4 regions of the Arthrobacter sp. KKT183 genome follow, and region 4 is predicted to be linked to each of the others. Evidence: predicted binding sites of a transcription regulator. Region 4 holds the regulator's gene; each other region holds the start of a gene.
The links. Region 4 encodes LexA, which represses DNA repair genes until DNA is damaged. Its sites were predicted from a motif close to TCGAACANNTGTTCGA; they were not measured.
Positions count from the first base shown of each region.

Region 1: a site for LexA is predicted at 2,498-2,513, ahead of ACZ2GY_RS03165 (HNH endonuclease signature motif containing protein). Genes of this name have one in related genera too.
Region 2: a site for LexA is predicted at 5,785-5,800, ahead of ACZ2GY_RS13370 (HNH endonuclease signature motif containing protein). Genes of this name have one in related genera too.
Region 3: a site for LexA is predicted at 3,712-3,727, ahead of ruvA (Holliday junction branch migration protein RuvA). Genes of this name have one in related genera too.

Region 1 covers NZ_CM145770.1:635,189-643,083, reverse strand. The annotation lists gene ACZ2GY_RS03185 (class I SAM-dependent methyltransferase) at 1-170, shown strand, start outside; gene ACZ2GY_RS03180 (copper resistance D family protein) at 213-1,202, opposite strand; gene ACZ2GY_RS03175 (hypothetical protein) at 1,408-1,857, opposite strand; gene ACZ2GY_RS03170 (GNAT family N-acetyltransferase) at 1,837-2,373, shown strand; gene ACZ2GY_RS03165 (HNH endonuclease signature motif containing protein) at 2,527-3,948, shown strand; gene ACZ2GY_RS03160 (NAD(P)/FAD-dependent oxidoreductase) at 4,100-5,350, opposite strand; gene folE (GTP cyclohydrolase I) at 5,422-6,027, opposite strand; gene ACZ2GY_RS03150 (helix-turn-helix transcriptional regulator) at 6,118-6,861, shown strand; gene ACZ2GY_RS03145 (helix-turn-helix domain-containing protein) at 6,869-7,447, opposite strand; gene ACZ2GY_RS03140 (NAD(P)/FAD-dependent oxidoreductase) at 7,514-7,895, shown strand, end outside.
Region 2 covers NZ_CM145770.1:2,803,738-2,811,632, forward strand. The annotation lists gene ACZ2GY_RS13325 (histidine phosphatase family protein) at 1-51, opposite strand, end outside; gene ACZ2GY_RS13330 (YceI family protein) at 254-805, shown strand; gene ACZ2GY_RS13335 (hypothetical protein) at 919-1,587, shown strand; gene ACZ2GY_RS13340 (redox-sensing transcriptional repressor Rex) at 1,613-2,323, opposite strand; gene ACZ2GY_RS13345 (glutaredoxin family protein) at 2,466-2,735, opposite strand; gene ACZ2GY_RS13350 (HAD family hydrolase) at 2,869-3,711, shown strand; gene ACZ2GY_RS13355 (30S ribosomal protein bS22) at 3,760-3,858, opposite strand; gene ACZ2GY_RS13360 (helix-turn-helix domain-containing protein) at 4,056-4,268, opposite strand; gene ACZ2GY_RS13365 (3-deoxy-7-phosphoheptulonate synthase) at 4,423-5,502, opposite strand; gene ACZ2GY_RS13370 (HNH endonuclease signature motif containing protein) at 5,813-7,489, shown strand; gene ACZ2GY_RS13375 (ArsR/SmtB family transcription factor) at 7,627-7,895, opposite strand, start outside.
Region 3 covers NZ_CM145770.1:1,703,640-1,711,534, forward strand. The annotation lists gene ACZ2GY_RS08165 (type 1 glutamine amidotransferase) at 1-207, opposite strand, end outside; gene ACZ2GY_RS08170 (MurT ligase domain-containing protein) at 204-1,475, opposite strand; gene pdxT (pyridoxal 5'-phosphate synthase glutaminase subunit PdxT) at 1,562-2,287, shown strand; gene ACZ2GY_RS08180 (YebC/PmpR family DNA-binding transcriptional regulator) at 2,271-3,029, shown strand; gene ruvC (crossover junction endodeoxyribonuclease RuvC) at 3,060-3,632, shown strand; gene ruvA (Holliday junction branch migration protein RuvA) at 3,767-4,396, shown strand; gene ruvB (Holliday junction branch migration DNA helicase RuvB) at 4,396-5,514, shown strand; gene ACZ2GY_RS08200 (preprotein translocase subunit YajC) at 5,709-6,176, shown strand; gene secD (protein translocase subunit SecD) at 6,246-7,895, shown strand, end outside.
Region 4 covers NZ_CM145770.1:1,230,223-1,238,117, reverse strand. The annotation lists gene hisB (imidazoleglycerol-phosphate dehydratase HisB) at 1-395, opposite strand, end outside; gene ACZ2GY_RS05890 (histidinol-phosphate transaminase) at 463-1,572, opposite strand; gene ACZ2GY_RS05885 (LysM peptidoglycan-binding domain-containing protein) at 1,693-2,082, opposite strand; gene lexA (transcriptional repressor LexA) at 2,373-3,104, shown strand; gene ACZ2GY_RS05875 (ATP-dependent DNA helicase) at 3,125-5,146, opposite strand; gene hflX (GTPase HflX) at 5,139-6,704, opposite strand; gene ACZ2GY_RS05865 (class I SAM-dependent methyltransferase) at 6,850-7,482, shown strand; gene dapF (diaminopimelate epimerase) at 7,479-7,895, opposite strand, start outside.

The DNA.
Region 1 (7,895 bases), 600 kb from region 4:
TGACACCCCTGTGGCAACGAGCTGCCGGCGGCTGCCACCCCAACCGGGACACGCTGCAAGCAATCAGCGCCGCCGGCTTCGACATCAGGGACAACGAGCGCTTCGGGTTCTCGGTTCAGCCGTTGGCCCCGCGCGTTGCGCACATCCTCGGTCACGCGGTTGCCCCTTGAGCAGGAGTTCCGGGACCCTGCGAGCGCCGGTCCGGGCCGAATCTACAACGGCGGTTCAAGCCCCACCAGCGCAACCGCCAACCCGTACGCAGCGCCCATGACCACCAGTTCACCGGCCGCCAGCCTTCCGAAATCGGCACAGCTGAATGTGGTTCCCGCAAGCAGACGACGGCGGTGCAACGCCCCGAACCCGATCAGCCCTCCCAGCGCAACCACCTTCAACAACAGCACCAGGCCATACAGGGAACCAGGCAGCACCGTCAGGTCCGGTACCCGCACGAGTGCGCTGACCACACCGCTGATAGTGACCACCGCTGCGCAGATCAGCGCGACGCGGCTGAACCGCTTCACCGCGGCGTGCAGCACCTCAACCCGGTACAGCGCCAGCCATCCGAGACCCGCAAGCCCACCGACCCACACCGATGCTGCCGCTATGTGCCCGGTCATGCTGAACATCGCGAGACCGTGCCCCGACTCGGAAGCGGCGTGTCCGCCGAGGGCCAGCGTAGTGGTGCCCGCAACGGCCAGGAACAGTGCCATTCTCAATGCAGTGGAGGTCCGAGCAAACCCCGCCATGACAGCGCTGGCCAGCAGGAATCCGATCTGCGCAATCAACGCACGCCCCGACGCGAGCTGATCCAGAAAGACCCCGAAGTCCGCGAACCCTGCCCCCTGCAACGGGCCCTCACCCAGCACGTCGAAGTAGGTCCAGAGCAGGAACAACCCACACACGACGACGGCGGCCAGCGCCGCCACACTCCCCCGCCTCCCGAGCCGCACGGCTAAGGGGGCGAGAACTTCCGAACCGGCGTCGTCGCCTTGGGGGTTGCCTGCGGGTAACAGGACGCCAACGCACAACAGTGCAATCGCCGTCAGGCTCGTGAGGTGCACCAGCACGCGCACCAGCGGCAAAGTCCAGCCGACAAAGTTGGCGGTGCCGTCGTCGTCGGACAGTCCGAAAAGTGCCAGCGGAATCAATGCCGCCGCCAACACGGCCACCGAAATGGCACTGAGGAAATGTCGGGAGGGCACACCGACAGCGTGCGCTGTTCGAGGGAACACCTGCATCCCAGCCTTCCGGACGGTCAGTACGCCTCAGCATCGGCACAGCTCAGAGACGGTCCTCCGATCCTAGGCCAGCGTGCGGCCGTGGACCCGCAGTGGGCCCGGCCGTGGACCCGCGAATGACCCCGCCGCTGATCGATCACAGCGACGGGGTCCTCCTGATTTACTCAGGTCATCCGGTGACGGCGGTCAGCTCGTTCGGAGTCTGCTTCAGTTCACCGGTTCCGGTGATTTCCCCGGATTCCACATCAACTGCATGGATGGAGTTGGTTGACGGGTCGGTGATGTAGGCAGTGTGGTCTTCGACAAAGATGGTTGGTCGCGGTTGCTGCCATTCGAGCGGTTCCTCCCACTCCCCAATCACCGGGAAACTGTTGGTCACCTCGGCGGTCTCAGGGTCAATCACGTGCAGCGAGCCGTCCGTGCCCAGGACCAGCGCTTCACCATGCGGACCGCGGGCCAGTGACCGGAAGCTGTAACTCGTGCCGAGCTCAACCAGCGTGAGGGAGCGAGCGGAGCGGGTAGTCACACTCGAGGGCGGCCTCGTCATCTCCGATACAGGATCGATGTTCCGGCCGGCGATCAGCGCTACCCTGACTTCGTGACCGTTGTTATTGACCATGCCACCGCGAACGACGCCGGCCCCCTCGCCACCCTGGCTGCCGTCACCTTCCCGCTCGCTTGTCCACCGACGTCGCACCCCGACGACATTGCACACTTCATCGCATCAGAGCTTTCCGAGGAACGGTTCACCCAGCACATAGCGGACCCTGACAAGATCTTGCTATGCCTGCGGGAGGACGGCCACCTTCTTGCCTGGAGCACGTTGGTCAAAGGACTTCCCAAGGACGAGCAGGTGCGGTCTTCTCTCTCGCTTTTCCCGACCATCGAGCTGAGCAAGTTCTATGTGCACCCGTCGCATCACGGACAGGGCTCCTCGTCGCACCTCATGGAAGCGTCACTGGAGATCGCGGCGAAGGGAACCGGCGCGAAGGGAATCTGGCTCGGCACCAATGACCGCAATGCCCGTGCAGTCCGATTTTATGAGAAGCACGGATTCACCCGCGTGGGGGCAAAGACGTTTCAGCTTGGACGGAACGTGGAAACGGACTTCGTGCTGGAGCGCGCGTTGGGCTGAGTGGGGTTTGGCGGGATTGTGCCAGTCGAGCGGCGTGCGGCTTGAGCAGGGGGCCTACCCCCACGCCGGGGTGTGGATAAGTCGGTTTGACTTGTCCTGCACATTGGTGGTTTTCGGTCGCGGTTAGTACACGTGTTCGATAAAATTTTGGGTATGGCCGTCGCACTGCTCGAACCCCGCCCGGAGGACACGTCTCTCCTGGATGGAATGCGTTCGGACCTACAGGTCTTTGCGCAGCAGCTGGAATCGACATACCTGACGCTTAGCCCGCAGGAGGCCGCGGTGACCCTGGTGGAGGTCGAGCAGCTCTCCAACCTGGTCGATCACTTGCAGACTGTGGTTGCCCGTGCCGCTGAGGACCACCAACTCGCTACCGTTGACGCCCTAGATCCGTACAAGAACACTGCGGACTATTTGCGGGCGAAAATCGGTATCAGCCGCTCCGAAGCCAACCGCCGGTTACGCCTCGGACACGACGTCCTGCCCGAAGTTCCCGGGCCAGGCGCCGCGCTCGTGCCCACCCTGGGCGTGCTGGCTGAAGCCACCAGTGCCGGAGCGGTCAGCAGCCGTGCCGCCACCATCATCGCCAACGCCGTACACCGGGTCTCCACCGTCGCGACCGGCCGTGAGCTGGATGCCATGGAAGAGCACCTGGTCCGCCAGGCCGTTGAGTCCGACGAAGACGTCCTGCGGGTCCTCGCCCAACGCTGGGAAGACATCATCGACCAGGACGGCACCGAGCCCACCGAGAAGACCCTCCGCGCACGCCAGGGTGTGTTCCTGCGCGGTAGGCGCCACGGCCTGCACTTCATGGAAATCGGCGCCACCGACGAACAATACGAACACCTCATCACCGTCATGAACACCGCCACCAACCCCAGAACTCAGGGCACCGTTTCAGCGCCCGACGAGCCGACCCGTGAACAGAACCTGCTCGACGGACTCGTCTCAGCATGCCGGATCGCACTGGCAGGTGATGGTCTTCCAGCGACCGGAGGACACCGACCCCAGGTAATGGTCACCATCAACTACCGCGACCTCCTCAAAGACCTGACAGACAGCGGACACGACGGGCACGGCGGACATGACGGGCACTCGGTCTTCGCCCAACAGATAAGTGCCCGCAGCATCCGCAAGCTCGCCTGCGATGCCGACATCCTCCCGCTCGTCCTCGGCGGGAAGGGGCAGGTCTTGGACATCGGCCGTGCCCAACGTCTCTTCCCACCGCATCTGCGACGGGCGCTCGTGGCAAGGGACAAGGGGTGCGCGTTCCCCGACTGCACCACGCCCGCAACCTGGTGCGAAGCCCACCACATCATTCCCTGGGCTGCAGGCGGGACCACCACCATCAGCGACGGCGTGCTGCTCTGCACCCGACACCACCACCAGATCCACGAAGGAAACTGGACAGTCGAATCAGTCAACGGAATCCCCTGGTTCAGACCACCCAAATACCACGACCCGCAACGAACACCCAGACGCAACCGCTACTGGCAAGTAGAACAAGCCATCCACAACCAACTTGCAGACACGGTCAGTCACGTGTCCACGAGCATCGGTACGGCACCACCCTGATCAGCGGAAATGCCGCCGTAGCCGGCGTCTGAGCGAGCGCAGCACCGCCAAGTCAACTGTGCCCCGAGCGCGTGGCAGAGGTGACAGAACCGCGAGCGCACGTGGCAGGCGTCGATTCCAGATCAGGCGGCCCTCGGATCCTGCTCCCCCATCAGGCAGTTTTCAAGTCCGAGTCCGGATCAGTGAGCACAGCCCGGTCCACAGCCCTGCCGCTCCGGATGAGATCCTGAATTTCCTCCTGCACGTCCCACACATTGACGTTCATGCCGGCTACCACCCGGTCCTCGCGGAGCCAGAAGGCAACAAATTCGCGATCTTCGAGGCTGCCCCGGACCACCACGTCCGCATCTTTTGTCAGGGCACCGTAGCCGGAATACTCCATGCCCAGATCGAACTGGTCTGTGTAGAAGTACGGAATGTCGTCCAGCACAGCGTCTCGGCCGAGCATCGACTGTGCGGCCACTTTCCCGCCGCTAATAGCGTTTGCCCAATGCTCACTGCGGGCATACTGGCCCGTGACAGGATGCAGCGCGCTGGCCACATCCCCAGCTGCAAAGATGCCCTCGGCACTGGTCCGCAGCCCCGAATCGACCTGAATACCGTTCCCGATGGTAAGCCCGGCTTCCTCTGCAAGCGCCGTCTGCGGCACCACGCCAATGGCGATCACAACAAGATCCGCGGACAAGGTTTCACCCGCATCGGTCACTACTGCAGTGACACGGCCTGCATCGTCACCCCTGATCTCTTTCGCCGAAGCCGGCAGCCTGAACTGAACACCAGCTTCACTATGGCGATCCATGAAGACGGTGCCAAGCCTGGGTCCGATCGCCGCACTCATCGGGACCTCTTCCAACCCGAGCAAGGTGACCTCATTGCCGAGTTCCCGTGCAGTTGCGGCAACCTCCATACCGATCCAGCCGGAACCGATAAGCACGAGGTGACGGCCACCTCCTGCCAACTCTAAGTGAAGACGCTGGCTATCCGTTTTCGTACGGAAGTAGTGCACCCCCTCGAGGTCGGTACCTGGCACATTAAGTTGCCGGGGAGCAGCGCCCGTGGCGAGCAGGAGCCGACCATAGGAAAGCGAACGGCCGCTCGACAAAGCAACAGTACGGGCGGTGGGATCCACACTGACCGCCTCATCCGAGGTGAGGAGTTCGACGTCGTTCTCTGCGTACCACTTCTCGGGATAGGGCAGGAGTGACTCCTCGCTCTCCTTGCCGGCAAGGAATCCCTTCGACAGCGGCGGACGCAGATAGGGCGCCTGACCTTCCGCCCCAACGAGGACCACAGGACCAGTGAAGCCTTCTTCGCGCAAAGTTGCGGCCGCCGTCGCGCCCGTCAGGCCTGCCCCAATGATCACCATTGCGTCATCAGATGCCGGGAAACTGGTGTTGTCCATGGATACTCTCTCTTCTGGTGGGGTGGCCTGCGAATGCGCGGTGCCACGAAGCGTTGATTCGGGCAGAAGCGTTAGTTTGGAAATTGGTCGCGTAGCGGGCCCCCGACTGCGAGGTCGCCGTAGAACGTCGCCGTCCGGGTAGTGGTACCGGCACTCTGCACACCGCGCAACGACATGCACAGGTGCTCTGCCTCCAGCACCACACCGACTCCACGCGGATTGAGCAGGTCCAACAGCCAGTCCGCCACCTGCTTGGTGAGCCGCTCCTGCACCTGAAGGTCACGTGAAAACATCTCCAGTGCCCGCGCCAGTTTGGACAGACCGAGAAGTCGTTCCCCCGGCAGATAGCCGATATGCGCGATTCCCCTGAATGGCAACAGATGATGCTGGCACAGTGAATTGAATGGGATGTTCTTTACGAGCACCAGGTCGTTGTACCCCTCGTCATTCGGGAAGGTAGTCCACGAGGTGGTCCGGGGTGTCAGCATTTCCTCGAAAGCGCCCGCCACGCGGCGCGGGGTATCGCTGAGGTGCGGATCATTCACGTCCCGCCCGAGCGCACGCAGCAAGTCGGCCACCGCCAACCTCACTGCTGGCAGATCGATAGCCCCGACAGAGCTGTCCTGCTCAATGTCGTCTTCCAACAGCCGGAGCGCAACCTCTGAATGCGATGACATGGCGTCCCTCTTTCTAAATATTGTATTGTTGACTTTAGAAGCGCACACTGAAGAAGTCAATGGTGAACAAACTCCAGATAGGCTCGGCATATGTCTGACTTCGAGGGCAATCCAGGCCCGGCAGCCCGCTCAGGTCGCGGCGCATCAGATGCCACGCTGCGCCTACACGCCAACCTTGATGAGCGGCTGGAGTCGGTAGCAACCCTTGGTGACCCTGTCCGACGCGAGGTGTACCAAACCCTCCAGCGCAACGCCGAAGCAATGACCCGAAACCAGCTGGCAGAACTCACCGGGCTTTCGTCCAGTACCTTGCTGTTCCACTTGGAGAAGTTGGTGAATGCAGGACTCCTCAACGTGGAGTTCCGGAAACTCGGTGAACGTAGCGGACCGGGGTCAGGCAGACCGGCAAAGCTATATCAGCTTGCTCATGCAGAGGTGACGGCATCGGTTCCGGACCGCCGCTACGACCTCGCCGCCGAGCTGATGGCGGCCGCAATCGAAGCTTCCATTCGCGAGAACGTTGCCATCCAGCCTGCGCTGTCAAAAACCGCGTACGACGCCGGTCGTCGCCTTGGCCTGAAAGCCGGCAGCATCGACGGAGTGCTTGATTCGTCCGGCTACGAACCGCATCCGGACGGAGATGGTGGCTTCCTGTTGCACAACTGCCCCTTCCATCGACTGTCGCGCAGCCATTCGGAGGTGGTGTGCGGAATGAACGGCGCGCTTCTCTCCGGCGCACTCGAAGGCAGTGGCGACGTCACACACGCGGTAACGCCTGACCCCGAGGGACCTCACTGCTGCGCACGCATCACCCGGCGCACCGACGCCAGGTAAGCTGCGCTTACGTCGTCTTCGCCCGAAGATGCAGCCGCTCCCCCTGACGGCCAAACAGGCTGAGGAACTCCACCGCATGCCTGTCAGCCTTCCCAAACCAGTGCGGCACCCGGGTGTCGAACTCAACCGCTTCACCGGCGGGCAACACCAGGTCGAGCTCACCGAGGACCATCCGCAGGTTCCCGTTCAGTACGTACAGCCACTCGTAACCCTCATGTACCTTGAGGTCCGGCTCCTCCAGCGCCATTTCGGCATGCAACACGTGCTTGTAGGCCTGAATGCCGCCTGGCCTGCGGGTAAGCGGAACCACCGTTCCGCGACCCATGTCGATCGGGCGCAGGTGAACTCGCGGATCCCCTGTGGTCGGTGCGCCCACAAGCTCATCCAACGGCACCTGATGCGCCTGGGCCAGAGGAAGCAGCAACTCAAGGTTGGGTTTACGCTGGCCCGACTCCAACCGCGACAAGGTACTCACCGAAATTCCGGTCGATTCCGACAACGACTGCAGTGTCACGTCCCGCTTCACTCTCAGCGCCCTCAGTCGCGGACCTACTGCCGCAAGTGCTTCACCAATTTCATCCGTCATAGACCCTAGTTTGCCAGATCAGCAATGTTACTTGCTGATTCTCGATCTGCGATCCACGATTGAAACATGACATCTGAACTGAACTCATACGACGTCGTCGTTATCGGCGGCGGGGCTGCCGGCCTCAGCGCGGCACTGATGCTCGGGCGTACCCGCCGGAGTGTCGCGGTGGTCGATGCCGGCCACCCACGCAACTCCCCGGCCAGCGGTGTACACGGTTTCCTCACCCGCGAGGGCATGAACCCGCTGGACCTTGTGGCCGGCGGCCGGGCCGACGTACAGCTCTACGGTGGCGTCATTGTTCCCGGCACCGCCGTCGACGTCGCTTCCACCGATGATCCCCGTGATCGCTTCCGCACCACGCTCGACGACGGGACGGTCCTCCACTCCCGCCGCCTGCTTCTGACCACAGGCCTCACGGACGTACTGCCGGAAATCCCAGGACTCC
Region 2 (7,895 bases), 1.6 Mb from region 4:
CGGGTTGTGGACTTCGCCGTGGCGCACGAGGTGAACGGTGGCTGAGGGCATGTCATCAAGTTTCGCATCCCTCGCGCCAGAGGGCTAAATCGGCCGGCGACTGGTTGTCGGAAGAGGCGGTAGAGAAAAATATTTGAAGATTGAAGCAATCTCTGGAATAAAAGATGCAAATGCATGTTTATTAGAGGTACACGCTCGTTCGGTCGCCTCGGCCGCACACCAACCCAAAGCACGACAGATCAGGAGAAACATCATGGCTATCCCCACCGGACTCACTCAGGGCACCTGGAACTTCGACGGCTCGCACAGCGAAGTGGGCTTCAGCGTCCGCCACGCCGGGATCAGCAAGGTACGCGGGAACTTCGACACCGTCGACGCCACCCTGCAGGTTGGATCCTCACTCGAGGATTCGCAGGTCACCGCAACCATCAAGACCGAATCCTTCAACTCGAACGATGAGAACCGCGACGCCCACGTTCGCGGCGGCGACTTCTTCGACGCTGAGCAGTTCCCCGAGATGACTTTCGTGTCCAAGCGGGTCGAAGGCGCCGGCGAGACCTACAAGCTGATCGGCGACCTGACCATCCGCGGGATCACCAAGGAAGTTTCCATCGATACCGAGTTCAACGGTGTTGCTGTTGACCCCTTCGGTGCCACCCGCGCTGGATTCTCCGGCCAAACGGTCATCTCCCGCAAGGAATTCGGCCTGACCTGGAACGCAGCTCTTGAGGCCGGCGGTGTTTTGGTGGGCGACAAGGTGACCATCAACCTTGACGCCGCTTTCGTGGCACCCTCGGCCAACTAGGCTCTTTGCTCACGAATCCCTTCGAGGGGGCGTGCCGGCTTTCCGGCACGCCCCCTCGTTTCTTCTGTCCTGAAAGCCCGACGGCGAAAGCTTGACGGCGGTACGCTGAGCGCATGAGTACGCCATCACACGATCCTTCAGAACGCGATCCGCACCAGCTCTCCGGAACTGAGTCACTCAATCCCAATGAGCCCGGACCAACACAGAACTCCGGTGCGGGCCTCTCCCCCGAACCGCAGAAACCTGCATCTCCATACTCCTACCAGTCGGCCCAGCCCGCAGGGTATGCCTACCCGAGTGCAGCCCGCATGCCTGAACAGGCGCGGCCGCCCCTCCCCAAGGAAGTCAATCTGGCTTTTTGGCTGATCATCGCCGCTGGGGTTCTCAACTTCATCACCACCCTGATGGGATCAGGCACCACGGGTGGGCCGGCGGGAGCAGCTGCAATCGGTGTCGGCATCGGGATCGTTGTCGGCATCCTTACCACCGGCGTATACGTACTGCTGGCCGTCTTCATCCGCAAGGGACACAACTGGGCACGCATAACCGCCACTGTTCTTGCGGGTATTTCGGTTCTGCTCATGATCATGAGTTGGGTGACGCTCGCCGCGCTGCAGGGCAACGCTGAAGTCCAGGCGCAGCTGGGTGGGGAAAGCCTGCAGCCAAGCGGATTCTCCATCGCGCTGAACGTGCTCGTGGTGCTGCTTGGCGTCGCCGGAGTTGTGCTGTGCTGGCTCAAGCCGTCCAACGCCTACTTCAAGCGGCAGCAAATCACGCACTAGCGCGCAGAAGCTTGCTGGACCGGCCCTACTGGGCCGCGCGGGCGCTGGAACCGGCATCAAGATCCGGATCCTGCGCCCGCTGTGCGTGGTAAGCGAGGATCTGCAGCTCCGTGGCCATGTCCACCTTGCGCAGCTGCACCCGGTCAGGAACCTGCAGCACTACCGGCGCGAAACTCAGGATGCTTGTCACCCCGGCCGCAACAAGTTCATCGCACAACTGCTGTGCAACGCCCGCTGGTACCGCGAGAACAGCCATATTGGCGCGCGTCCTGTGAAGCACGGTTGCCAGATCCTCCACTGGGCTGACGCGCAGCCAGCCGACCTCCGTACCGACGATCATCTGATCTGCGTCGAACAGCGCGACCACCTCGAAGCCCCGCGACTGGAACCCCGAGTACCCGGCGAGCGCACGCCCGAGGTTTCCGGCTCCGACGATGGCCACCCGCCAGTCCTGGGTCAGTCCCAGGGCTGTGGAGATCTGGCTGTTCAGGTACTGGACGTCGTAGCCGACACCCCGCGTGCCGTAGGAACCCAGGTAGGAGAGGTCCTTGCGGAGCATGGGCGAATTCACGCCCGCCGCGTCTGCCAGTTCCTCCGAAGACACTCGTTCAATCCCCTCCGCCAGAAGGGAGTTGAGGGCGCGCAGATAAATGGTCAGGCGGGCGAGCGATGCAGGCGGAATTTGCCTGCCCTGCTGATCGCTCGCGGCGGACCGTAATCCGGGAAGCTCCGACATGGTCACTGGTTCATCTCTCCGTTATTTGTTCGCCGGCGGCCTGAACTGCTCCGCCCGCCCGCCGGAGGATGACGGCGGGATAGTCCCACTTTAGGTCCCTGGTGGAAGCCCTCAAAGTCAGGAGGGCGCTGAGCACAACGGCTCAGATGAGTAGCCTGCGCAGGCGCGCTTCGTCGATTGTCCAGAAGTCCCGCTGGACCCCGTCGAGAAGCAGAACCGGCACCTCTTCCGAGAATCGTTCCAGCAGATCGGCGTGATCGGCAATCGACTCTTCCCGCCAAAGCACGCCCAGTTCGGCAGCCACGCGGCTCACTGTCTCCCGGGCGGCGTGACAGAGGTGGCAGTCCGGCCTCGTCACCAACACGAGGCCCGTGCTCCATTCCGCGACAGGCGGTTGGGTCTGCTGAGTCATGGTCCACAAGCTTACTGGCCGCGGGCTCCGTGCAGGTCGCCATTACGGAACGCCCTCGAAGCGTGAAAAATCGGCTGGTTGCTGTGGGTGTCCGCGGACACGCTGAACGCCAACCAGTGATTAGACTCGTGCTATGTCCGCAGCCAGCCTCCGACCCGCAGTCGAGCCCGGGTCTTCCACGGAGACTGTGCCTGCCGAATCTTCTCCGCTGGGCGGACCGGCCGGGGAAGCAGCATTTTTCGACGTCGACAACACGATGATGCGCGGCGCCAGTCTCTTCCATGTGGCGCGCAAGATGTACCAGCGGCGGGCTTTCACGCTTCGTTTTGCCGCAGGGCTGGCCTGGAAACAGCTGCGCTTCGTGATGCGCGGCGAGAACATGACCGACATCCATGCTGTCCGTGATGCCGCTCTTGCCTTCGCTATCGGCATTGCGCATGAAGATGTGCTGGCCCTTGGCGAAGAAGTCTATGACGAAATGATCGCGTCGAAGATCTGGCCGGGAGCGCGTGCCCTCGCGGAACAGCACCTCCGCAACGGGCGCCGCGTCTGGTTGGTCACGGGCACTCCCGTCGAAGTGGCCAGCGTGATCGCCAACCGGCTTGGGCTCACGGGTGCACTCGGCACTGTGGGAGAGGTCTCTGAGGGCTTCTACACAGGCAAGCTCGTGGGTGAGTTCCTCCACGGGCCGGCAAAGGCCACGGCCGTCAACGAACTTGCCGGGAAAGAGGGCCTGGACCTGTCCCGCTGCTGGGCGTACAGCGATTCCTACAACGATGTGCCACTGCTCAGCATTGTTGGCCACCCGGTCGCTATCAACCCTGACCATCGCCTTCGCAAGCACGCCCGTGACTCCAACTGGCCAATCTATGATTTTCGAAGCGGCCGCCGTGCGGCAACATTGGGGCTCAAGGCAGCAACGGGAGCCGGTGCGATCTACGGCCTGTGGCGCGGCTTCACCCGCATGAGAGGCTAGTCCTTAAATGCAAAACCGGTCCGCCTCACTGGCGGACCGGATGCGATGCTACTTCTTGTTGCGGCGCTGGTGGCGGGTCTTGCGAAGCAGTTTGCGGTGCTTCTTCTTCGCCATCCGCTTGCGGCGCTTCTTGATTACTGAACCCATAGAGTCCTCACAAACTATTCATTCCGGTTCCGGACAACCTCTACCGCATGAACTGCGGCAGGGGCGTTCGAATCTGACAAAAGACGCACATCGCGGTGACGTACATCATGCGGCCGCACATACGACCGTCTACGCAAAACGCTTCTTAACAGAGTACCCGCTCAGACCGGTCTTCCTGACCGGCACCATCCGCGACCCTAGCCTGTACCCGACTCACCCTCCACGGATGCGGAGCGCAGATACTGTTGCACAGCGGATTCGGGCACCCGGTAGGAACGCCCGAACTGAACCGCCGGCATGTCCCCTGAGTGCACCAGCCGGTATACGGTCATCTTCGATACCCGCATCACTTCGGCAACTTCCGCAACTGTCAGGAAGCGCACGTCGGAGAAGTTGCTGCCGCTCGCCATCTCACCACTGTCCTTTTCTCTGGAGCTAACCCTGAGATGGGCGCCCACCGCACTTGATGGAACGCCGGACGGCGTGTCGCCTTGAGACCTGAGGATTATCCGTCTAAGGAGATACTCTAGTGGTTCCTGTGACCAAAGTGAAAGCACGCCACGGTCACGAAACGCCACCCTGACGACGACGGCGCGAACCTCTCGCGAGATCGCCAAGCACCGATGCCGTAACACCCCAGCCCATGCAGGCGTCGGTCACGCTCTGGCCGTAGGCAAGTCTGCCTCCAGCTGTCACATCAAGTTTCTGCGCGCCCTCTACGAGGAAACTTTCCAGCATGACGCCGGCTATGGTGCCGGAACCGGATACTGCATCCGCAAGTTCCCGGGCGACGTCCGCCTGCCGCCGATGGTCCTTGCCACTATTCGCATGGCTGGCATCCACGATAAGGCGCTGGTTCTGACCTGCCGCAGCAAGCGCGGCAGAGGCGTGCGCAATGTGGGCGGGGCTGTAGTTCGGGCCGTCGGATCCGCCGCGAAGGATCAAATGGGTGTCCGGGTTTCCGGTGGTCGAGACGAGGGCTGCGCGTCCGCCCTCATCGACCCCCAGGAAGGTCTGCGGTGCACCTGCGGCAGCGCAGGCGTCGAGTGCCACCCTGACGCCACCGTCGGTTCCGTTCTTGAACCCCACGGGCATGGACAGGCCGGAGGACAGCTGGCGGTGGATCTGGCTCTCGGTGGTCCGGGCGCCGATTGCACCCCAGCTGATCAGGTCCGCAATGTATTGGGGGCTGATCGGCTCGAGGAACTCGGTGCCAAGTGGAAGTCCCAGGGCGGCAACCTCTTGAAGGAACCTACGGGCCGTTCGCAGGCCGGCGGCAATATCATGGCTCCCATCCAGGTGCGGGTCATTGATCAACCCTTTCCAACCCACCGTGGTGCGGGGCTTTTCGAAGTATGCCCGCATAACCACCAGCAAATCTTCGCGGTGCATTTGCGCGGCGTCAGCCAGCATGCGCGCGTACTCGATACCGGCGTCGGGGTCATGGATTGAGCAGGGACCGACGATGACGAGCAGGCGATCATCCACGCCATTGAGGACTGCCCGGATTTCTTCGCGCGAGCGGCGGATTGATGCTGCAACGTCGGAACTGACAGGGAGTTCAGCGAGAACTGCGGCGGGCGTGGGCAGCGGATCAATGCTGCGGACATTGAGATTGGAAGAGGCTGAAGTAAGGGTTTTCATGGTCCCAGCTTTCGAAGGTGGTTCTCCGGCGGGGCTGTCCTACAGAACCCGCCGTGGAAACGACGAAGGGCAGGAAACGTGTCCTGCCCTATTGGCTCTGAAGGTGTTGGTCAGCGTGTCAGGCCGCAGGCTCCTCCAGAGCCAACGCAAAATACGCATACCAACGGGTTGTCATGAAACGAGGTTAGACGGCGCCAGCTGAATTGTGAACTTTGGTATCGGTATGTGACGGCTGACGCTGAAAGTTCTCCAACGCTGAAAGTTTCCCACATCCCCTTTCTTTCGAAAATATATTCTAATAGAATGAAGTATGAGCCTGACAGCCGCACTCGACGCCCTCCCCGGCGAACGGCTGCGCGCTCTCCCAGCCTTCGGATTCGATGATCCGGCCGGTTGCTCCGAACCTTCGATCAGCGAGCTGAAGCAGCTCCTTGCCGCGTACACCTCGCGTTTGGTGGCCGAGTTCGCGGGAATGGGACAGGATAAACTCGCCGAGCATTTGACCGGAATCGAGGATCTGTCCCGGACGGTCGAGTACCTTCAGCTCGTTGCGGCAACGGCAGTGGATCGCAGCAGCGCCGCAGCGGGCGGCAAGCCCACCGACACCAACAACACCACGACCGACGACGACGGGACCCCCACCGGTGGTGGTGTCGGTTTCGCGTTCGGTTTGTCCGGTCAGTCCGGTGGGCGTTCGGCCTACCGGTGCACCGCCGGATACCTGCAGGACCGGCTACGGATCAGCAGAAGCGAAGCCAACCGCCGGCTCCGCCTCGGCGCGAAACTCATCCCCCGCACCACACTCACCGGAGAACCCCTACCCGCCGCCTGTGCACACCTCGCAGCGGCGGTCTCAGCCGGAGTGGTGTCCGGCAAAGCAGCCACCATGATCAGCAGCGCACTGGACCGCGCACAGTTCACCACCGAACCAGCCGTGCTCAACACGATCGAAGCCCAACTCACCGCCAGCGCCACCCGCTTCGATCCCGATTTCCTCACCAAACTCATCGGCCGCGTCGAAGCACACCTGGACCCCGGCGGACCGGAACCGAGCGAGAAGGAACTCACCGCCCGCCAAGGCGTATTCCTCCGCGGCAAAAAACGCGGCCTCCACCTACTCGACATCGCCGCCACCGATGAACAATACGAATACCTCACCACCATCATGAACACCGCCACCAACCCCCGAACCACCAACCCCGGAGACAGCGGAAGCGACGCCAGCACCAGCGGCGGAGCGGGTGGCGACGGCCACACCAGCGACAGCAGCACCAACGGCGAAGCGGGCGGCGAACAGTCCGAAGCACCCGCCGAGACCAGGACACGGGCACAGCTGCTCCTGGACGGACTCGTCGGAGTCTGCCAGATAGCCTTGGCCACCGACAAGCTACCCGCCACCGGCGGGCAGCGGCCGCAGGTACTCGTGACCATCGACTACCAAACACTCCTCGGCGGCCTCGAAACCCGCACCGGAGTGTTTTCCCCCGCCACCGGTACGTCCACCGGCACTTCTGCTGGCCCATCCGCCACCGGACCGTCGACCGGCGCCTCTTTCTCCTCAGCCGGCGGCGCTTCGCTCGCCTACACCGGGCCCGTCAACGCACGCACAGCCCGCAAAATCGCCTGCGACGCCGACATCATCCCGGTCGTCCTCGGCGGACAAGGCGAAATCCTCGACCTCGGCCGCACACAACGGCTCTTCACAGCCAAACAACGCAAAGCCCTCATCGCCCGAGACCAAGGCTGCGCCTTCCCCACCTGCACCATGCCCGCCCACTGGACCGAAGCCCACCACATCCAACCCTGGTCACACGGCGGAACCACCAGCACCGACAACGGAATACTTCTGTGCAGCCACCACCACCATCTGATCCATCAAAACGAATGGACCATCCAGATACGGGACCGCCTCCCCTGGTTCATCCCACCCCCACACCTCGACCCACACCAACAACCCCAACGCAACCACTACTGGACACTCTGCTGAACAAATCGCGCGCACTTAGCCGGACGTCTCAGGCAGCAGGGACAGCTGAAACGACTAGTGCCGGCGAGCCCAAATCCCCGCGCCCTGAACAGTCAGCAGGTAAGCAGAAGGCCGTGGGCACGGAGCACCCACGGCGGCTACTCCTTGCGGCGGCGCAGCTTCGGAAACTGGGACAGAAGGTCGGCAGCGCGTTCGGCAGCTCTGCCGACGGTCCGCCCGAACGGTTGAGCGCCATCGATGGGAGTAACGCCCGGCCCTACTGAGACCAGCGCATCGAGTTCCGGTTCCAGGACGGCTGGCGGGAGCGAGGAGTTGACCTTCTGAGCGGGCAACTGGAACTCGGCAAGCCAGGAGGCAACGGTGAGCAATGGCTCCGGCTCGAGTGAATAAAAGCGCTTCTGGCCCT
Region 3 (7,895 bases), 470 kb from region 4:
GTCCACGTCTGAAGGGAAGGTGTCCCCGGCATTGTGTTCGAGGATCACCGCCTCATACCCGTGCCAGGCGAGGCGCTGCTTGAGCACCAGCACATTGCCCCAGTCGCCATAGATGTTCATGTCCCGCGGATAGAGCTGCAGGATCCGAACGGCGCCCTTACTCGCGGGCGGGTTAGCGGGAGAGCCCGCAGGAGTGCCGGAACTCATGAAACCACCTTCACATCGGTAATTTTGGACAGGTCCCTGCGGATCGCGAGCATCGCGGTATAGGTGCAGAAGATCCGCTTCGGGCGGTCCTTCGCACCGCGGATGAACCTGCGGAGTGCTGATCCGGTGTCAGGATCGATGTCCTGAACGGCGACGTCGTCGTACTGCAGTCGCAGTGCCATGTCATACGCGCGGACGCCGCTGACCATGTCCACGCCGCCGGCCCGCAGGCTGTCGAAATCAACGTCCCAGAGCCATGACATGTCCCGTCCATCGGCGTAATTGTCATTGATCGCGATCATGGTTGCGTAGCCTGCAGCATCGAAGGACTTCAGGCCCAGGCGGAAGCCGCTCGGATTCTTCACCAGGACAAGCTCCAGGGGCTGGCCGTCCACCAGCAGGGATTCCCCGCGTCCGAAGGCCGGCTCAACCGCTGCGAGCGAGCGCAGCATCGCGTCGCGTTGTGCCTCACCGCCCAGGATGATCCTCGCCATTGCGAGCGCCGCGGCGGCGTTGAAGATGTTGTAGACGCCGCGGAGGCTCAGGTCGACGGTGCTTGCCTCGCCGTCCATGCTGAACGTAGCGGTATTGGATTCGACCGTTTCAAGCACGACGTCGGCGGGCAGGGAAGAGGCTGGTGCTGTTCCTGTGGCGCCGCGAAGGTCATCATCGCTGGGAAAGGTGTCCCGGAGAGATTCAGCCAGCCCGAAATAAGCCACCGCGGCGTTGCGGACCGATGGTGCAATTGAAGCGACCCGCGGATCTTCCCGGTTCAATACCACCGTGCCGGTGGTCTTTACTGCGATGTGCTCGAGCAGCTTGGTGGTCTTGTCGATCTCACCGAAGCGGTCAAGCTGATCCCGGAGGACATTGAGCAGCAGAGAATGGGTCGGAGGGACCAGATTCACAAAGTGGACGGCGTGGGCTTCGTCCAGTTCCAGGACGGCGACGTCGGCTCTCAGCCGTCCGCGCCAGTCCACCTCGCCGAGCAGCGCGGCGGCAACGCCCCTGGTGAAGTTGCTTCCCGTCCGGTTGGTGAAGACTTTCAGCCCCTGGCCCTCAAGGAGTTCGACCACCATCTTGGTGGTGGTGGTCTTCCCGTTGGTGCCGCTGACGACGATGATGCCCTTGGGCAGGTTTCGCAGCGCCCGCGCCATGAAGCCTGGATCGATTCGTTCGACGACCAGACCGGGAAACGCCGAACCACCGCCGCGCAGACGCGTGAGCGCCCGAACTGTTTTGCCCAGGGGCACGCTCAAGGTAGACAGACCAGACATGGTGTCTAACTTATCGCGCTTTCGTTGCCTACCCGGTATGGCGCCCGACAGTCCCAGCGCCAAACTAGACTGGGTCGGTGACTTCCACCATTTCCCTTGGCGGTGCCGCCCTGCGCGTTGGCGTTCTCGCAGTGCAGGGCGACGTACGCGAGCACATCCGGGTGATCAAATCCTTGGGCGGAGAGGCGTCCGCCGTCCGGCGCCCCAGCGAGCTGGAGCAGGTCGAGGGCGTTATCATCCCCGGCGGGGAGTCGACCACCATGGACAAGCTGACCCGCGCGTTCGGGCTCGCCGAACCGCTGCGCGAACTCATCCGCGAAGGGTTCCCGGTCTACGGGTCCTGTGCGGGAATGATCATGCTCGCGGACACCATTGCTGATCCCTCCGTTGACCTGGCGGGCAATCCCCAGCAGACCATCGGGGGCCTGGATATCGTGGTCCGCCGCAACGCCTTCGGCAGGCAACGCGAGTCCTTCGAGACGGACCTCCCGTTTGAGGAACTGCCTGGGAACGGCTCCGACGTCCACGCGGTGTTCATCAGGGCCCCGTGGGTGGAGAAGGTAGGGGAGTCGGTGAAGGTCCTCGCACAGGTCGAGGCGCCGGATACGCCGCCCGCCGAGCACGGTGCCCACACTGGGCGTGACAGTGCCAGGGCACAGCCGGTCGCTAGGATTGTTGCAGTTCGCTCAGGAAACCTGCTCGCCACGAGCTTCCACCCGGAAGTGACCGGTGAGCATCGCATCCATGAGCTTTTCCTATCGTTGATCGCACAAAGAAGGGCAGAGCATGTCGGGGCACTCTAAATGGGCTACCACCAAACACAAGAAGGCCGTGATTGACGCCAAGCGCGCCAAGTCTTTCGCGAAGCTGATCAAGAATATCGAGGTGGCGGCCCGCGCCGGCGGCGCTGACCTGGCGGGCAATCCGGCCCTCGAGCTTGCCGTGCAGAAGGCCAAGAAGACGTCCGTTCCCATCGACAACATCAACCGGGCGGTCAAGCGCGGCGCTGGGCTCACCGGCGAAGTCGTCGACTACTCGGAGATCATTTATGAAGCGCGCGGACCCCAGGGTTCGGCGCTGCTCATCGAATGCCTCACGGACAACAAGAACCGTGCAGCCTCGGAGGTCCGGGTCGCCATTACCCGAAACGGTGGATCAATTGCTGATCCCGGATCGGTCGCCTACCTGTTCGCGCGCAAAGGCGTAGTCTCCCTGCCGAAGAAAGACTTGTCGGAGGACGATGTCCTGATGGCAGTCCTGGACGCAGGCGCTGAAGAGGTGAAGGAGTCGGGTGAATCATTCGACGTCCACTCCGAGCCCACAGACCTCCGCGCGGTCGTCGCGGGTCTCGAAGAAGCCGGTATCGAATACGAGACCGACGAGGTCGAGTTTGTCCCGTCGATGCAGGTTGAACTCGATGCGGACGCCGCACGCAAGTTCCTCAAGCTCGTGGACGCGCTCGAAGAGCTCGACGACGTCCAGAACGTGTACTCGAATGCGGAGCTCGGCGATGACGTGCTCGCTGAGCTGGAGAGCGACGATTAGTTTCCGCTCCGCCCATCTTGGGGGACACCCGTGACACTGCGGGTCATGGGTGTTGACCCGGGGTTGACCCGCTGCGGACTTGCCGTGGTCGATGTCGAACCGAACCGGCGCGCCACTCTGGTGGCGGTCGGTGTGGTCGGTACGCCGGCTGACCACAGCCTCGATCGCCGCCTGCTGATGATCGCCGAGTCAGTGGATGTGTGGCTGGACACGCACTCACCGGCGGTGCTCGCCGTCGAACGCGTTTTCAGCCAGCTCAACGTCAGCACCGTCATGGGTACCGCTCAGGCTTCGGGCGTGGTGATAGCGGCGGCGGCGAGGCGGGGCATTCCGGTAGCGCTTCACACACCGACCGAGGTCAAGGCGGCAGTGACGGGTAACGGCCAGTCTGACAAGGCCGCAGTGACCAAGATGGTGACGAAAATCCTTCGCCTCGCAACGCCGCCCACCCCTGCCGACGCCGCTGATGCACTGGCACTTGCCATCACGCACGCCTGGCGAACCGGAACTACGTCCTCAGCCCGAAGCCAGGGTGGGGTTGGCCAGACCGCAGCCCAACGGCTGTGGGCGGAAGCGGAAGCGAAGGCGCGTCAACGGCGATGAACCTACTCCCGGGTAGTCTGCGTGCCGGAGTACATCGGTGTGGCGGCGCCGGATAGTCCGCGCCGGGACGTACGCTGATTCGTAGATATGTTCGGTGATATTCGTTTCGATTCTCAGCATCTGGAGCCCAGCGCATGATCAGTTCTCTGACCGGGACCGTAAGCCATGTGGGCCTGCACTCGGCCGTACTCGACGTCAACGGGTTCGGAATGCAGGTACAGGCAACGCCCCAGACTCTTTCCACCCTCCGGCTTGGCAACCAGGCCAGGCTCAACACCTCGCTGATAGTCCGCGAGGATTCCATGACCCTGTTCGGATTCACGGATGCTGACGAGCGTGAGGTGTTCGAGACACTGCTGGGCGTCAGCGGCGTAGGCCCACGGTTGGCGCTGGCGGTGCTCGCGGTGTACGCCCCGGCGGCCATCCGCACCGCCGCATCGTCCGGGGATGACAAAGCATTCAGCAAGGTGCCGGGGATCGGCCCCAAGGGCGCGCGACGCATTGTGCTTGAACTCGCTGACAAACTCATTCCGCTTGAGACGGATACCCCAACTACAGCTTCCGGCGCCTGGCAGTCACAGGTTCTCGCCGCGATGATGGGTCTGGGCTGGTCGGAAAAGGACGCCGGCTCAGCCATCGACGCCGCAGTGAAGGATTCTCCAGAGATTGCGGCATCTGGGGATGTCGGTTCGATCCTGAAGCTCACACTGCGCAGGCTGGGCCAGGATGGCGCCCGCAGCTCGGCACGGGCTTCGGTGAACTGATGACAGATCAGGAACAGCCCCTTGTCTCGCCGGCCGTGGATCCGGAGGACCGGGCGGTCGAGGCAGCCCTGCGGCCGAAGAACCTGGATGATTTCGTCGGTCAGGCAAGAGTGCGCCGCCAGCTGTCCCTCGTCCTCGAAGCATCCCGGATGCGTGGCCGCAGCGCGGACCATGTTCTCCTTTCCGGACCTCCCGGGCTCGGAAAGACCACCCTGGCGATGATCATCGCCGCGGAGATGAATGCGCCCCTCCGCATCAGTTCAGGCCCCGCCATCCAGCATGCCGGAGACCTCGCCGCTATCTTGTCCTCGCTGACCGAGGGGGAGGTGCTCTTTCTCGACGAGATCCACCGCATGTCGCGCCCTGCGGAAGAAATGCTGTACATGGCAATGGAGGACTTCCGGGTAGACATCATCGTGGGCAAAGGGCCGGGCGCAACAGCGATTCCGCTGGATCTGCCACCTTTCACCCTGGTCGGCGCCACCACCCGCGCCGGGCTGCTGCCGGGTCCGCTGCGCGACCGGTTTGGATTCACCGGCCATCTCGAGTTCTACTCCACGGCGGAGCTTGAGCTCGTTCTCCGGCGCTCGGCCATGATGATGGACATGCGGGTCAACTCCGCAGCCTTTGCTGAGGTAGCCGGACGTTCCCGCGGCACCCCCAGAATCGCGAACCGCCTCCTCCGGCGCGTTCGTGACTGGGCACTTGTGAACGGCGTGGACGTCATCGATGCACGGTGCGCCGAATCCGCTCTGGATATGTACGAGGTTGACGCCAAAGGACTCGACCGCCTCGACCGGTCTGTGCTGACGGCGCTTGTGACAAAGTTCAATGGAGGGCCGGTGGGACTGTCCACTCTGGCCATTGCAGTAGGGGAAGAACCCGAGACCGTGGAAACGGTCGCCGAGCCGTATCTCGTGCGCGAGGGGATGCTCGGCAGAACGCCGCGCGGGCGAATCGCCACAGCAGCTGCGTGGGAACATCTGGGTCTGGTCATGCCTGCATCAATCGCAGCAGCCATGCCCGAAGGACTTTTCCCGGTCTACGAGGATGATCCCGTTTCCGGGGTCGAAATGGCGCTCGGGAGCGAAACGGAATGGAGCCGCAACAGCGGCTAGTGCGAAAGTTGAGGCCCATTCCCCGTAGACTGTTCTGACGCGTGGCGCAGCGCACGGTCAAAGCTCTGGAAACACTGCTGGCTTAATAGTCAGGCAGTGCTCCCGCGGACCGCGCGCAGCCGCGGAACTTCAGCGTCGGAATCACCTGCACCGCAGCCGACTGTGCTGACCAAATATAGGAACGGATCTTCTCTGTGCTCGCAAATGTAGTTGCCCAGACCACCGAGCAGACGGGTGGCGGGTTTGACATCTTCAGCCTGCTCCTCCCGTTGGCTCTCGCCTTTCTGATCTTCACCATGTTCCGCAAGCAGCGGAAGATGAAAAAGCAGGTCGCGGAGCAGCGCACCCAGATGGTCCCGGGTACCGAGGTCATGACCAACTTCGGTCTCTTCGGCACCATCGTTTCCCTCGACGAGGACAACAACAAGGCCCTTATCGAGCTTTCCCCGGGTGTTACCGCGACCGTTCACTCCCAGACCCTGAGCAAGGTGGTCGCCCCGGAACCGGTGGTCGAGGAAGAGCACAGCGTTCCCGACGACGCCTCCTCACTGACGGACCCGCTCAGCGATGCTGACCGCCCGCTTCGCGAAGAGACACCGGAAGAGTCAGCCGAGCGGCTGAACAGGGAAAACGCGCGCGACCGAAACGACAAAGACCAGTAACCTGCGACACGGCCGTACTCCTTCGGCCCGTCACGTCTCGAATTCCAACACCCAAAGGATTCACGCACCATGGCACGAACCGGCCCAGGCTCCGCCGCCAAACGTACCCTCGTATGGCTCGGCGTAGTCTTTGCACTCCTCGCCTTGCTGCTCGGCGGAGGCTCGCTGTGGAGTAACGCCAGCTGGGCACCGAAGCTCGCCCTCGACCTCGAGGGCGGTACCCAGATGATCCTCGCACCCGAGGTACAGGGCAGCAGCGAGGAAATAACCCCCGAACAGCTTGACCAGGCGGTCGAGATCATCCGGCAGCGCGTCGACGGCAGCGGTGTCGCCGAGGCCGAGATCAGCACGCAGTCGGGACAGAACGTCATTGTCGCGCTCCCGGGCATCCCTGAACCGGAGACGCGGGAACTGATCCAGGCATCGGCCCAGATGGAGTTCCGGCCCGTGCTTTTCGGAGGCCCTGGGCTTGCCCCGGCGGCTGAGACGCCGACGCCCGAAGACCAGCTTCCCACTCCGAGTGCCGAACCGACTGGTGCCAGCGATCCCAACTGGATAACCCCCGAGCTTCTGCAGGAGTTCGAGTCGACTGACTGCACCAGTCCGGAGGCACTTGAGCCTGCAGTCGAGCCGGCTCCCGCCGACCAGCCGATGGTTGCCTGCGAGCCGGACACACAGGGGAAGTACATCCTCGGTCCGGTCGAGGTTCGCGGCACTGAGATCGAGTCAGCCGATTACGGCATGGCGCGCAGTGCCCAGGGCCAGACCCTGAATGAGTGGGTCGTCAACATCGACTTCAACGATGAGGGTACCGAGACCTTCCGCGAAGTAACCGAGCGGTTGTTCGCCATCGGTCCGGGAGATCCACGGAACCAGTTCGCCATCGTGCTGGACGGCGTTATTGTTTCAGCTCCCACCACCAACGCAGTGATTCCTGACGGGCGTCCGCAGATCAGCGGCAGCTTCACGGAGGAATCGGCAGCAGCTCTCGCAGAGCAGCTGAAGTACGGTGCGTTGCCCATCAGCTTCGAAATTCAGAGTGAACAGCAGATCTCCGCCACGCTCGGAGCCGACCAATTGCGACTCGGTCTGATCGCCGGCGTGATCGGGCTGGTTCTCGTCGCTGTGTACTCGCTCTTCCAGTACCGGATGCTCGGCCTGGTGACGATCGCCTCGCTCGTGGTGGCCGGGGTGCTTACCTACCTGGCAATCTGCATCCTCGGCTGGACAGAAAACTATCGGCTATCCCTCGCCGGTGTAGCGGGGCTGATTGTCGCAATCGGTCAGACAGCAGACTCATTCATTGTGTACTTCGAACGCATCAGGGATGAGCTCCGTGACGGCCGTGGTCTGGTCCCGGCTGTCGAGAACGGGTGGCGGCGTGCCAAGCGAACCGTACTGGCGTCCAAGGCCATGAACCTTCTCGCCGCCGTCGTGCTGTATTTCGTGGCCGTCGGAAACGTGCGCGGTTTCGCGTTCACGCTTGGATTGACGGCAATCGCCGACCTCGTTGTCGTGTTCCTGTTCACCCACCCGGTAATGCGACTGCTCGCCATGACCCGGTTCTTCGGCGAGGGTCACCGCTGGTCCGGGCTTGATCCCTCGCGACTCGGCGTGCTTCCGCTGTACCGCGGAGCCGGCCGGGTGCGGCACAAGCCGGTAGAGCGGCCCGCAGTTGAACTGCGCGGCCGGAACAAGGCCGCTGCGGGTGAAGCTGAG
Region 4 (7,895 bases):
TCCTGGCCTGTGGGTTCACCCGAGTGAACCAGATAGGGGCGCCCGGAAATGTCGACGACGGCATTGGCTAGAGCTTCGTCCAGGGGCACAGTTGCCTCACCAAACCTCCGGATACCTGCCTTGTTGCCGAGAGCCTCGCGCAGAACCTCACCGAATGTGATTGCTACATCCTCCACAGTGTGGTGGACATCGATGTGGGTGTCGCCGGTGGCCCTCACGGTGAGATCGATCAATGAGTGCTTTGCCAGGGCCGTCAGCATGTGGTCGTAGAACGGCACGGACGTGCTGATCTCCGAGCGCCCGGTGCCGTCTAGATCGACCTCGACGAACACCGACGACTCACTCGTGGTCCGCTCACGTCGGGCAGCGCGATTGGCAGTAGCTTCCGCGGTCATGGATGGTCCTTACGGTTGTTTCGGCAGCGAGACGGGCGGCGGGCCCGCATGTGCGTCCCGGTCCAGTTTAGGAGACACGCGGCCGGATCAAAGATTCGAGGGCTTTCAGGAAGGTTGTGGTCTCTTCCTGCGTTCCGGCGGTCACCCGAAGGTGGCCCGGAATCCCGACGTCCCGGATAAGAACCCCGGCATCAAGCAGGTCCTGCCAGACGGCGCCCGGATCATCGAGCCCTCCGAACAGCACAAAATTGGAGTCCGAAGGTGCAACGGGCAGACCCATCCCCGTCAGCCCGGACACAATGCGGTCTCTTTGCCGCTTGATCTCATCCACGTTGGCGAGCAGCTTCGCCGAATGGGTCAGCGCCGCGACAGCCGTGGCCTGCGTAATCGCCGACAGGTGGTACGGGAGACGCACGAGCCGAAGCGCATCCGCAATTTCCGGCGCTGCGGCCAAGTACCCGAGACGGGCTCCGGCCAGCGCAAAGGCTTTACTCATGGTGCGCGAGACGATAAGCCGTTCCCTGCCGGGCAGGAGCTCCAGCGCACTCGGAGTGCCGGAGTGGGAAAACTCTGCATACGCCTCGTCCACAATGACGATTGCCTGCGCCGCTTCGCCTGCATCGTAGACCTCGGAAACCACCTCCAGGGGAAGCGCTGTGCCGGTCGGGTTGTTCGGGCTGCACAGGAAGACAATGTTTGCGCCCGTGGCGGCTACCTCGCCGGCGGTGGTACGAGCGTCCAGGTCGAAGGATTCATCCCTCGAACCTGTCAGGTATCCAGTACCGGTGGAGCCTGCGAGCAGCGGATACATCGAGTAGGTGGGAGGAAATCCCAACGCAGTCCGGCCCGGTCCGCCGAACGCGAGGAGGACGTGCTGCAAAACCTCATTGGATCCATTCGCCGCCCAGATGTTGTCCGCGGTGAGTCCGTGCCCTAGGTACGTGGCGAGATGTTCGCGAAGCACGGTGAACTCCCGGTCAGGGTAGCGATTCAGCCCCGCCACGGCGCCCTCGACTGCTTCAACAATTGCACTGCGAACATCCTCCGGAACGCCATGGGTGTTCTCATTGACGTTCAGCAGAATGGGCACATCGATCTGGGGCGCACCGTATGGTCGAAGGCCGCGCAGATTCTCGCGGATCGGCAGTCTGTTAAGGCGTTCTAGCGGATCGGTCACCATGAGAGTTTAAGGCCGCCCCATCCGCCACGAAGAATTCCGCTGAAGCCGGGCGAACTGTTACGAGCCAACCTGTGAAGAATCAGCGCGCCTACCGCTGTGCGGAAGCAGATCCGCTCCTTATGGATTTCCAACCGGAATATGAAGCGACTGCCCGGCCTGCACGGTCGACGAGCCTAGAACATTCAGTTCGACGATTTCCTCAACGACGGCTCGCGGATCACGTTCCGGCGCGTACTCGGCAGCAAGAGCCCAGAGTGTCTCCCCCGATGCAACACTGACCCGGACAGTGTCCGTGAGGTCACCGCCGGCTGTCGCTGCCTGCGCCTGGGAGGTGAAGAACGAAGCAACCACCAGCAGTACGGCAACAAGCAATGCGACCGGAATTGCCACCAGAACCACCCAGCCGCGACGGGTGAGATGAAGGCGCGGCGCCGCAGCCGGCCCGTTATTCTCACGGTCCTCTGGGTGAAGTACGGAAGCTGATCCTGCGATATGGAGCGTAGACATGGCGTCCACCTTTCTCGTTGTGTGGATCTCCCACAGCTTTGTTCGAAGCTGTGTTCTATTCCTCTGCACTTATTATTAGCACTTGTAAACTAATATTGTCGAGACTCACTCGAACAAATGTTTGAAAACACGTCCCGCCTCCCCTAGCGTTGCTGTCAAGGGTGACGGTCCGGCTGCTTCACAAACCAGCTCATCACCCGCCACTGACAAAAATGGTTGGCGAGCCGGCAGTCCGGGCCCGGCCGGAGGAAGGGATGCATCTCGTGGCAGATCTCAGTGCGGCAAAGGACATGGCAGAGGTGCCTTCGCCCGATGCGAAGCGCGGACGCGGAAGGCCGCGCGGCAGGGCCATGCCAAAGGGAATGACAGCACGTCAGACAAAAATTCTCGAGACAATTCAGCGCAGCGTAGCTGCGCACGGCTACCCGCCCTCAATGCGCGAGATCGGTGACACCGTAGGGCTTGCGAGTCTGTCCAGCGTCACGCACCAGCTTTCACAGCTGGAACGCATGGGTTACATCCGCCGCGATCCCAAGCGCCCGCGAGCGATGGAAATCCTGCTTCCTCTCACGCTCGGTGACAGCACACCGCGTGCGCTGCCCTCCTCCGCCGAAAGGGAGGAACCTGCGCGGGCATCGTCGGCCGTCGACGCGGCAATGGTCCCGCTGGTCGGACGGATTGCAGCCGGAGGTCCTATTCTGGCGGATCAGGTTGTTGAGGATGTCATGCCACTGCCCCGGCAGCTCGTCGGGCACGGCGATCTGTTCATGCTGCGTGTTTCAGGTGACTCCATGATTGATGCAGCGATCTGCGACGGAGACTGGGTAGTGGTCCGCCAGCAGAGCACAGCCGAGAACGGCGATGTGGTGGCAGCACTCCTCGATGATGAGGCCACAGTGAAGACCTTCCGGCAGCGTGACGGTCACACCTGGCTTCTGCCGCAGAACACCAATTACGAGCCGATACTCGGTGACCACGCCACCATCATGGGCAAAGTTGTCTCGGTGATGCGTGCGCTCTGACCGAGGCGCGCGGCATGGTGCTAGGCGCGCTGCGTCTCAGCGAGCCGGGAGAGGACCCCGAGCGCCGTTGCGCGGTCCGTCGTCGACCAAAACGGCGGTAGCGCAGCCCTGAGGAAGCCGCCGTAGCCCGCGGTTGCCAGCCGGGAGTCCAGTACTGCCACCATGCCTCGATCATCGTGGGAGCGGATGAGACGGCCGGCTCCCTGCGCAAGACGAACGGCGGCATGGGTAGCGGAAACATTCATGAATCCGTTGCCTCCGGCCTTTGCGACAGCTCGGGTCCGCGCAGTCATGAGTGGATCATCAGGTCGGGGAAACGGTATGCGGTCGATGGTGACAAGCCGGCAGGCAGTTCCAGGCACATCGACGCCCTGCCACAGCGACATAGTGCCGAACAGGCAGGTGTCGGGCTCCTCTGAAAACTGCTTCACCAGCGCGGACATGGAAGATTCACCCTGACAGAGAATCTCAACGTCGAGCCGGTCCCTCAACGCGTCGGCAGCGTCCTCCGCCGCACGCCGCGAGGAGAACAGTCCCAGCGCTCCTCCGCGGGAGGCTTTGATGAGCGCCTCCAGCTCATCAAGTTGTTCCCCGGAAGTCCCGCGGCCCGGTTTGGGCAGGTCCTTGGCGACGTACAGGACACCCTGTCGGGGGTAGTCGAATGGGCTGCCAACGTCCACGCCGGTCCATGACGGCGCTCCCTCGCCCGTCAAACCGAGGGACCCGGCAACCGGTCCGAACTCCGAGCCGATTGCGAGCGTAGCTGACGTGAGCACAACCGTGTGGTCCTCGAACAATCCCCGCCTGAGACGCCCGGCAACCGACAGCGGCGCAATGCTGATCGTGGCAGGCGAGGAGTCATCAGCCGCGGAGTAACCGGAGCCCGGTGTAAAGGTACTTGGCCGACTCGACCAGAGCACTTCGCCCGCGCCACCTGCTGCGACCATCCGTTCGGACAATTCGAGCAATACCAACAGCCGTGAGCGTGCCATCTGGCGGCCACCGTCTGCCGACTGGGAGGACCCGTCGGAACTCGATTCGGACAGCGCCAGGCGGCATGACTCCCGCAATTGCACGAGCGCGAGTTCCTGCAACTCGTCCAGTCCCCCAGCCATCAGACCCGTGGGCTGAGCGTCGAACGCGTTCTCGAAGGCATCCTGTGCGGCCGCCAATGTGTCCGTGTTGGAACCGAGATGGCGCCTCGCCGCTGAGGCCGCAGCGCCGATCAGTGCTCCTGACAGTTGCCCAGACACCGCAGACGTGACGCGGTCGTGTAGCTCGTGCGCCTCGTCAATGACCACTACGTCGTGCTCCGGAAGGACCGCCAGCCCCTCGAAAGCGTTGATCGCCAGCAGCGCATGGTTGGTGATGACAATGTCCGCTTTTCCTGCCCTCTCCCGTGCGCGCTCACTGAAGCATTCCTCAGCAACGGGACACTTCTGCGCACCAAGGCACTCCATGCTGGACACGGATACCTGGCGCCAGGCCCGGTCGCTGACACCGGGAAGGAGTTCGTCCCGATCCCCGGTCTCCGTTTCTTCCGCCCATTCCCGCAACCGCACGATTTCCCGTCCGAGCGGGGTGGAAGGTCCTGCCGCAGGATGCGGCGCCGCGGTGTCACCGTCGAGTGAGAAGAGGGCTCCCGAATCATCCTCGTCGGGGAAACCTCCTGCCGTCTTATGCCGGCAGACATAGTTCCCCCGGCCTTTCAGAAGCGCTACGTCGACCGGCCGAGGAAGCGAACCACGCAGGGTCTCGAGAAGTCTCGGCAGATCGCGGTTGACGATCTGGGACTGAAGGGCAAGGGTGGCCGTCGAGACGATCGAGGTTGTGTCACCCTTCACGGCATGCGCGATGAGCGGAAGCAGATAGGCCAGTGACTTCCCTGTTCCGGTTCCGGCCTGCACCAACAGGTGTGTGCCGTTGCCGATTGCTTCCTCGACCTGGCGTACCATTTCATGCTGCCCGCTACGCTGCTGCCCGCCCATCGCCGCTACGACGTCGTCAAGCAGTCGAAGGGGACTGATGCTTCCCTCAGCCATGCGTGACGAACGGCTCCAGTTCTGCCGCCAGACCCTCCCTGACCATCACATCTACCCGAGTGCCGTCCTCCACATGCTCCAGGCCGAGGATCTCTGCGTCCGGCTGATGCAGTCGGCTCACGATGTCTCCGCGCTGGTAGGGCACGAGCAGAGTCAGTTTCACGCTTGGACGCGGGATGGACTGGCTGATCAGTTCCAGCAGCTCCTCGATCCCCTGACCTGTGCGGGCGGAAACAATTGCATGGCGGGGTTCGCGCTGCCTGAGGCGTTCAAGCACAAACGGATCTGCCGCGTCGGCCTTGTTCAGGACGACGATCTCAGGCACTTTGCGTGCGTCGACTTCCGTCAGGACGTCGCGGACCGCTGTGATCTGCCCCTCCGGATCCGGATGGGATGCGTCCACAACGTGGAGGATCAGGTCCGCATCAGCAACTTCCTCGAGCGTCGAACGGAACGCCTCGACGAGCTGGGTGGGGAGCGACCGGACAAAACCGACGGTGTCAGCAAGAGTGAACTCGAGTCCGTCAGGCGTCTGTGCCCGGCGGATGGTGGGGTCCAGGGTCGCGAACAGCGCGTTCTCCACCAGCACGCCCGCATCGGTCAACCGATTGAGGAGAGACGACTTTCCGGCGTTCGTGTACCCGGCAATTGCCACTGATGGAACCTCATGACGACGACGGTTGGCGCGCTTGGTCTCGCGTGCGGGCTTCATGCCCGCGATTTCGCGCCGCAGCTTGGCCATCCGCGTGCGGATCTTCCGCCTGTCGAGTTCGATCTTGGTTTCACCCGGCCCGCGTGAACCCATACCGGCACCGGCGCCGCCAACCTGGCCGCCAGCCTGACGGGACATCGAATCGCCCCAGCCGCGCAGCCGCGGAAGGAGGTACTCAAGCTGCGCAAGCTCGACCTGCGCTTTGCCTTCACGGGACTTTGCATGCTGGGCAAAGATGTCCAGGATGAGCGCCGTGCGGTCGATGACCTTCACCTTGACGATGTCCTCAAGCCCCCGGCGCTGGGAGGGGGCCAGTTCGCTGTCAACGACAACGGTGTCCGCACCAGTGGCCATCACAATGTTCTTGAGCTCTTCCGCTTTGCCGGCCCCGAGGAACGTTCCGGGATCCGGCTTCAGGCGCCGCTGGATGATGCCGTCAAGCACTTCCGATCCCGCCGTCTCAGCCAGGGCAGCGAGTTCACGCAGTGAATTTTCAGCGTCATCAACCGTCCCTTCGCCCCAGATGCCGGCCAGCACCACCCGCTCAAGGCGAAGTTGGCGATACTCGACTTCGGTGACGTCTTCGAGTTCGGTGGAGAGCCCGGCCACACGCCTCAGTGCGCGCCGCTCCTCACGATCCTGCTGTTCACCGTCGTAACCCGTGTGCTCTTCGTCGAGATCAGACAGCGCCTGCGCGCGGCCACCGGGCCCGCTACCGAAACGCCGTTGGGAACCGCTCGAAGACGAGGCGGGGTCCTTGGCAAGTATCCGATCAATGACGGCCTGGATTTCATCCGGGCCCATTTCCGGCTCGGGCGTTGCGGACGCTCCGTTATGTGTGGTCATACTCTCCCTTGGTGATCGTCTTTCCATGGTAGTCCGTTGCCCCCGCGGCATGGGCAAAAATTCTCTCAGCGCGGAGGGACAACTCCTGCACAGCCAGCGGTCCCCGGCCGCACGGGTACGGCCCGGAGCACTAGGCTGGAGCATTATGGATTCGCAGCACTACTTCAGCGCCGCCCCCTCCGGACCCGACAAGCGCCGGCCGCTCCGGGTACCCATTGCGGGTCAGGAACGTGACCTCATCACCTCAGGTGGCATCTTCAGTCCCGACGGCATCGACAAAGGCACAGCGATCCTGTTGTCGGAGGTGCCTCCCGTCACCGGTTCCACTCTGCTTGATATTGGTTCCGGCTGGGGCCCGCTTGCCCTGACCATGGCCGTTCAGGCACCGCACGCCCGGGTCATCGCAATCGATGTGAACGAACGCTCGTTGGAGTTGACGAGGGAGAACGCCCGGAGGCTGGAGCTGGGCAATGTGGCGGCCATGCTGCCCGACGACGTCAACCCTGACATTGCCTTCGACACGATCTGGTCCAATCCACCGATTCGGATCGGCAAAGAGGCGCTTCACGAACTCCTCTTGCGCTGGCTCCCGCGCCTTGCTCCCGGCGGGAGCGCATGGTTGGTAGTCCAGAAGAACCTTGGTGCGGATTCGCTGCAGCGTTGGCTTGCAGCGCAGCTGCTGCCGCCCGACTATGAAGTCGACCGCCCTACCACGTCGAAGTCTTTCCGCATTCTGCGGGTTGAGCGGACCGCACCGGAAAACGCCCGGAAGGCCTAGCTGAACGTACCTCGCGCCACGAGCACCGCGGGACCGCTGAGATGCACATGCTCTACCCCCTGTGCGCTGACTGTGAAGCGGACGCCGACGATTCCGCCGGGCACTGTCACGCTCCAGACGTCGGGCGCGTCCGCTCCCGCCCAGTAGCGGGTGGCAATTGCAGCGGCGCAGGCTCCGGTTCCGCAGGAGAGGGTTTCTCCAACCCCCCGTTCGTGCACGCGCATGCTCAGCTGTCCAACGCCGTCGTGCATGAGTGGATCATGCGGGACGACGAATTCCACGTTGGTTCCGTGCGGCGGTGCCGGGTCCACCGAAGGCGCGTCGAACAGCCGCGTGGCGCGAAGCTCCGCGATTTCGGCAAGGGCGACGACCGTGTGTGGATTACCCATGCTGATTGACAGTCCAGGCCGGGC